DNA from 3 places in the Streptomyces sp. NPDC051822 genome. Region 3 is predicted to be linked to each of the others. Evidence: riboswitches for the same ligand, from Rfam matches in the RefSeq annotation. Region 3 holds a riboswitch; each other region holds the start of a gene.
The links. Region 3 has a riboswitch for cyclic di-AMP ahead of ACIA8N_RS25420 (transglycosylase family protein). Riboswitches for the same ligand answer to the same signal wherever they lie in the genome.
Positions count from the first base shown of each region.

Region 1 (2,255 bases), on a different contig from region 3:
CCGGTCGGGCAGTACGGCTCCGAGCCGGCCGGGGAGGCGGCGCTCGGCGGGAGGGGGCGGCGGCAGCGCCAGGAGCGCGTCGGCGACGAGCCGGTCCACCGGCACGGTGAGCAGGTCGCGCCAGCTCTCCGTTGCCGTCGCGGGTTCGTCGGGGGGCGCAGGGAGCGGTTCCCCGGTGGTCAAGACCGTGACGATCCGCTGCCAGGTCGCGCTCTCGTAGAGGGCGGCGGCCTCGCGGTCGAGGGTGTCGGGGTCGAGCAGGGGGACGGCAGGCGGCATCCGGGGGCTCCTCGGTCGGGTTTCTCCATCCTTCACAAGGAATGTCGGCTTTGCGACTTTTGCCCTTGAGTGCCCACTCGGACGACAGTGCTCTTATCGCCCACTTCCCCATAAACAGAATTACGGCGCATATTCGGACATTGAACGCCTGGTGATGCGACTCACGTTCCCGGAAAGGCAGCGGCGCCGCGGGTGCCCGCAGGCCGTACCGGACAAGGAAGTTCGACCGGCCCGAGACGGCCCCGATCTTGAATTCCGTGAATTCCGTGATCCATTTATCGGGTTCCGACTTCCACTCCCCTTGTTCTCTGTCGCATTACTGGCCTACGGTCACCTCCATTCGAGCGGATCGCCGAATCCTGCCACCGCTCGTGACACCTCCCTTTTCACCCGACGGCAGGAGCGGGGGACCCACGAAAACGCCGGTCCGGACCTCCGGAGCGGCTCGGGGTGAAGCCGCGTGCGCGCGGCCGGACACCTCCAGTCCGAACCCGACAGCTCACCCCGAAGGCGCCGGAGAGGAAATCCGTCATGCCCGCACACGGTAAGCACCGCCGCCCCCGACGCCACCCCGTCTCCCGGGGACTCGCCCTGGTCGGCACGGGTGGGGCCGCTCTCGCCCTCCCGCTGATCGCCCCCGCCGCGGCCGGCGCCGCGCCCGTTTCCGGAGCCCCGGAGATCAGCAGGTCCGCCGTCGCTCCCGCCGCGGCGCTCGCCCCGGCGGCAGCGCCCAAGGCGCCCGCCGCAGCACGTACCTACACCGTCGTCAGCGGTGACTCGCTTTCCCTGATCGCCCAGAAGAAGGGAATTCAGGGCGGCTGGAAGAGCCTTTACAGGACCAACAGGAGCACGGTGGGTGACAATCCGTCACTTATTCACCCGGGTCTTGAACTGACGATCGGTCGGGATTCCGCGAAGGCCGCCCCTGCCAAGGCGAAGGCCACCCCCACCAAGACGAAGAAGGCCGGTACGGCCGATCGGGCGAGCCGCTCCGAGCGCAGGGCTGCCGCCCCGGCCGCCGCCGGCACGGGCGCCTCCGCCGCGGCCGCTCCCGCCGCCGCTCCCGTCCAGGCCGCCCCGGTCGCCGCCACCCAGTACGCGAACAACCTCGACGGCTGGATCCGGGAGTCGCTGGACATCATGGCCCGGCACGGCATCCCCGGTTCCTACGACGGAATCCTCCGCAACGTCATGCGCGAGTCGTCCGGCAACCCGCAGGCCATCAACAACTGGGACTCCAACGCGGCCAAGGGCACCCCCTCGAAGGGGCTGCTCCAGGTGATCCAGCCGACCTTCGACGCCTACCACGTGCCGGGCACGTCCACGGACCTGTACGACCCGGTCGCCAACATCACCGCCGCCTGCAACTACGCGGCCGACCGCTACGGCTCCATCGACAACGTCAACGGCGCCTACTGATCCCTGAAGTGCCCGGTGAACCAGGAGGTGGCGAGCTCCGCCACCTCCTCGAGGGCGCCCGGTTCCTCGAAGAGGTGGGTGGCGCCCTCCACGACGGCCAGCCGGTGCTCGCAGCGCAGCCGGGAGCCGGCCCGCCGGTTGAGGTCCAGGACCAGGGCGTCCCTGCCTCCCACGACGAGGAGCGTGGGCGCCCGCACCCCGGCGAGCCGGTCGCCCGCGAGGTCAGGCCGGCCACCGCGTGAGACGACGGCGGCCACGGGCGACCCGGGGTCGCCCGCCGCCCACAGCGCGGCGGCCGCCCCCGTGCTCGCGCCGAAGTAGCCGAGCGGGAGGCCGTCGCTCTCGGGCCGCCCGGCGAGCCAGTCCGTGGCTCCGGCGAGCCGCCCCGCGAGCAGCGGGGTGTCGAAGACGTGTGCCCGGTCGGCCGCCTCGGTCTCGGTGAGCAGGTCGAAGAGCAGGGTGCCGAGACCCGCCCGGTTGAGTTCCGACGCGACCGCCCTGTTGCGGGGGCTGTGCCGGCTGCTGCCGCTGCCATGGGCGAACAGGACGATGCCGAC
Region 1 is NZ_JBITBZ010000010.1:226,767-229,021, reverse strand. It holds gene ACIA8N_RS27825 (hypothetical protein) at 1-279, opposite strand, end outside; cyclic di-AMP (ydaO/yuaA leader) riboswitch at 620-805, shown strand; gene ACIA8N_RS27820 (LysM peptidoglycan-binding domain-containing protein) at 811-1,698, shown strand; gene ACIA8N_RS27815 (phosphoribosyltransferase family protein) at 1,692-2,255, opposite strand, start outside.
Region 1: another riboswitch for cyclic di-AMP. It lies ahead of ACIA8N_RS27820 (LysM peptidoglycan-binding domain-containing protein); the one in region 3 lies ahead of ACIA8N_RS25420 (transglycosylase family protein).

Region 2 (2,255 bases), on a different contig from region 3:
CGGTTTCGTAAGGGTCGTCAACCGCGGGCACCCGCCCCCGCTGATGCTGTACGCCGACGGGCGCCTGGACACGCTCGAACCGACCGAGTCGGCGCTGCCCCTCGGCATGGGCGATCTGGCGACGTGGCCGGACCGGGCCGAGGGGCGGCCGTACCCGCCGGGCGCGACGCTGCTCTTCTACACCGACGGCCTCTCGGAGGCGCGGAACGCGGCGGGTGTCTTCTACGACCCGGGGGAGCGCCTCGCCGGCCGGATCTTCCCGGGGCCCGAGGAACTGCTCGACGCGCTCGTGGACGACGTACGGCTGCACACGGGCGGCGGGTCCACGGACGACATGGCGCTCCTCGCGCTGAGCCGCCCCGCGGCGGGGCAGCCGGAGCGGCGCCGGACGATGCCGGTGGTGCCGCCGAACGGATCCCGTCACGGGCCGTAGTCGACAGGTGTCCCTGCGATAACAATTGACTCAACGTCAGGTCGCGGCGGTTTGCGTGGCCGTTGTTGAAGGGGGGTCAACTCGGGCTATTCTCCCCCAATTCAATGAATGATCAAGAGGAACGGCTTGGAATAGGGACCCCCTGTCTATTAACGTTCGATAACGCAGTGCGGTCGTCCCAGCCGTCGCAAGAGGCGGCACCGTGCGCACGCGCCGAATCCTGAAAAGGAACCGGGGAACCACTACTTGGGGTGAATCGGGCCCGTCGCACCTGTGCGAACGTGCCCGTAGGAGACCTTCCTGCTCCGAACCCGTCAGCTAACCCGGTAGGCGAGAAGGAAGGAAAGGAGCGCGCCCTAGTGGCGTCCAACACTCCCGTACCCGAAGCCCCCTTCGATGCCTTCGGTGGTGGTGCGGGTCCCGCCGCCGCCCCGGACACCGAGTGGAACCCCAGCGAGGAGTCCCTCCGCGCCCAGAGCCGCTCCGGCGGCCGGCACCGGGTCGTCAAGCAGCGCTCCAACTTCGCACGCTCCTCCACCGTCCTCGGCGTCGGCGTCATCGCGGCCGTCGGCGCGGGCGGCCTCGCCACCGCGCAGGACAAGCCGCCGGTCGCCATATCGCTCCCGGACCTCCCGGACCTCGGCCTGCCGGACGCCCACGACCTCCCCGGCGTCGGCGACCTCCTTCCCGACTCGGACGCGGAGATGGAGACCGCGAGCGCGGCGGGCTCCAACCCGAACCCGCTCACCGCCGCCACGTACACCACGCCCGACACCGAGCAGGGCGCCACGGCAGGGCAGGCCGAGGCCACCGCCCTCACCGCCGGCACCGCCGACGCGGGCGAGGCCCTGCGCGCCCGCATCCTCCAGCAGGCCGAGCAGCAGCAGGCCTCCGCCGACGCCGCCGACATGGCCGCGGCGGAGAAGGCGGCTGCCGAGAAGGCCGCCGCGGAGGCCGCGGCCAAGGCCGACGCCGCGGAGAAGGCGGCCGCGGAGGCCGAGGCGGAGGCCAAGGCCAAGGCCGAAGCGGAGGCCAAGGCGAAGGCGGAGGCGGAAGCCCGGGCGAAGACCGAGGCCGAGCGCCTCGCCCAGCTCGCCGCGAGCTACTCGATGCCGCTCTCCTCGTACTCCCTCACCGCCACCTACATGCAGTCCGGCTCGATGTGGTCCTCCGGCTACCACACGGGCCTCGACTTCGCCGCCCCCACCGGCACCCCGCTCAAGGCGGTCCACGGCGCCACCGTGAAGTCGGCCGGCTGGTCCGGCTCCTACGGCTACCGGATCGTCCTGGAGCTGGAGGACGGCACCGAGGTCTGGTACTGCCACCTGTCGTCCATGACGGTCGGCGTCGGCCAGACCGTGGGCACCGGCGAGACGATCGGCCGCGTCGGCGCCACCGGCAACGTCTCCGGCGCCCACCTCCACATGGAGGTCCACACGCCCGGCGGCGACGGCATCGACCCGGCGTCCTGGCTCCGCTCCAAGGGCCTCACGGTCTGACCGGTTCACGTCGCGGAATAGCTCCGGCGGCGGAGAGAGTTGACCGACTCATGACCTCTCTCCGCCCGCTGGGCAGCTCGGACCTCCACGTCTTCCCCCTCGCCCTGGGCGGCAACGTCTTCGGGTGGACCGCCGACGAGGCGCAGTCCTTCGCCGTCCTCGACGCCTACGCCGCCGCCGGCGGCAACTTCGTCGACTCCGCCGACGTCTACTCCGCCTGGGCCGAAGGCAACGAGGGCGGCGAGTCCGAGACCGTCATCGGCCGCTGGCTCGCCTCCCGCGGCAACCGCGCCGACATCGTCGTCGCCACCAAGGTCGGCGCC
Region 2 is NZ_JBITBZ010000005.1:21,644-23,898, reverse strand. It holds gene ACIA8N_RS17445 (PP2C family protein-serine/threonine phosphatase) at 1-433, shown strand, start outside; cyclic di-AMP (ydaO/yuaA leader) riboswitch at 635-781, shown strand; gene ACIA8N_RS17440 (M23 family metallopeptidase) at 793-1,932, shown strand; gene ACIA8N_RS17435 (aldo/keto reductase) at 1,983-2,255, shown strand, end outside.
Region 2: another riboswitch for cyclic di-AMP. It lies ahead of ACIA8N_RS17440 (M23 family metallopeptidase); the one in region 3 lies ahead of ACIA8N_RS25420 (transglycosylase family protein).

Region 3 (2,255 bases):
CGAGAAGGCGCTCGCCCAGGGCAGTACCGAATGGGCCACCTGCGCGCCGATCGCCGGCCTGACGAACGACGGCAGGTCCACCGGCGTGGACCCCGGCCCGACCGCCGTCCCGAAGGTGCCCACGGGGCCGGTCGCCGAGTCGAACAGGACCTCGGGACTGCCGGAGGGCTCCACCGGCTCCGTCGCCACCGAGGACGCCGCGAAGAAGAGCGCGAAGAAGGTCACGCCTTCCGCCCCCGTCACGCCTTCCGCTCCCGTCACGCCCGTCTCGCCGACGGCGCCCGGTTCCACCGCGCCGACCACCCCGGTGAGCCCGTCCGCGCCGGCCGACCCGAGCGCGCCGACCACTCCGGTCGCGCCCGATTCCTCCGTCAAGCCCGGTACGCCGGTCACGCCCGGCGCGCCGACGGATGACGTGTCGTCGGCCACGCCGGGAACCGGGAAGCACCGGGGCGATGCGGCACCGGAGGAAGTCGCCAAGTCGGACACTTCATCCGAAACGGGTCGACATGCCTCATCTGTCAACGAGCTGACCGAAAAGCCCGTCGCCGCGACTCCGGTTGGCGACGCGAAGGATTCGGACGCAACGGACACTCAGGGCACTTCGGACGCGTACACCGTCCAGCCCGGCGACAGCCTGTCCGACATCGCGCGGCAGAACGAACTCGCCGGAGGCTGGACCGCCCTCTATGACGCCAACCGCCAGACGGTGGGCCTCGATCCGGACCTCATCCTCCCTGGTCAGAGCCTCGACCTGACGGACGGTTCGGCCGCGAAGGCCGAGTGATTCGGGGGCGTATGTCCGGTTCTGGGCAAGTGAGACATGGGTCTCTTCGCCCCAACTGGCGTGTCCTGCCCGTGACCTCCGCCCCCGTCACCTCTCACCTGCGTAAACGCCCCCCACCGGAGGGCAAGTAGGGGCGATATTTCCGCAATACGCCTCTTTGAACTTTCGGTGGGTCTGTGTCTACGGTCTTAACCGCTCGCCACCGCGGGCCCCGTCGACCGAAACGCCGAATCCTGCCGTCGGCCGATGGGAACAGTCGTCGCGCAAGCGCCGAAGGCAGGAGTGGGGGACCCAAGGTAAGTGCCGGTCCCGGCCGTTGAGAAAGACGGCCGATGACCGGCTTGGGGTGAAGCCGCGTGCTAGGACACGCGGCCGGGCAACTTTCCGGCCCGAACCCGACAGCTCACCTCACAGGCGTCGGTGAGGAGAATTTCCATGCTGTTTTCCGGTAAGGGCAAACACCGCCGCCCCTCCAAGGCCACCCAGGTCGCCACGCTCGTCGGCGTCACCGGTGTCGCCGTCGCCGCCCCGCTGATGACCGCGGGCACCGCCTCGGCCGCCACGGCCTCCGAGTGGGACCGCGTCGCCCAGTGCGAGTCCGGCGGCAACTGGTCCATCAACACCGGCAACGGCTACTACGGCGGCCTGCAGTTCTCCGCCTCCACCTGGGCCGCGTACGGCGGCACCGCCTACGCCTCGACCGCCAACCAGGCGTCGAAGTCCCAGCAGATCACCATCGCCGAGAAGGTCCTCGCGGGCCAGGGCAAGGGTGCCTGGCCGAGCTGTGGCGTGGGCCTCTCCAACGCCCCCTACGGCGGCGGCACCGCCGAGCAGAGCCCCGCCCCGGTGCGGCCGGCCGAGCGCCCCACCCGCAGCGAGCCGCGCCAGGCCGCCAAGAAGGTCGTGCCGCAGCAGGCCGCCAAGAAGGTCACGCCGCAGCAGACCGCCAAGAAGACCGTCACCACCCCGACCGGCAAGAAGGTCAAGAAGGGTGACGGCGAGTACAAGGTCACGGCCGGCGACACCCTCAGCACCATCGCCCAGAAGCAGGGCGTCGACGGTGGCTGGGCCGAGCTCTTCGACCTGAACAAGGACGTCGTCGAGAACGCCGACCTGATCTACCCGGGCCAGCAGCTCCACCTGAGCTGAACCCGGCGGTTCGCGTGAGTCCGGCGGCTCACGCGATCCCCACGACCCTCCCGCGGTGACCACCCCGGTCCGGCGCGCCTCTCCCCCCGTGCGCGCCGGACCGGGGTTCCGCCGTTCCCGGCCCGGCCGTTTCGCGGTCCTTCTCTTTCTTCGCGGTCCTTCTCTCTTCCGGATCGGTCCGTTTTCGCGTCCGGCCGTGTCCGTCGAGGGTTACCGTCCAGTAGATCTGGGGCCCTTCGTCCCGACATGCGTGCCCTTGGGTCCTTTTTCGTCCCAGGGGGCGGGCGCCCGGCTGGCCGGAGCCTCCGAGCCGGTTAGG
Region 3 is NZ_JBITBZ010000009.1:59,570-61,824, reverse strand. It holds gene ACIA8N_RS25425 (transglycosylase family protein) at 1-787, shown strand, start outside; cyclic di-AMP (ydaO/yuaA leader) riboswitch at 1,046-1,219, shown strand; gene ACIA8N_RS25420 (transglycosylase family protein) at 1,223-1,936, shown strand.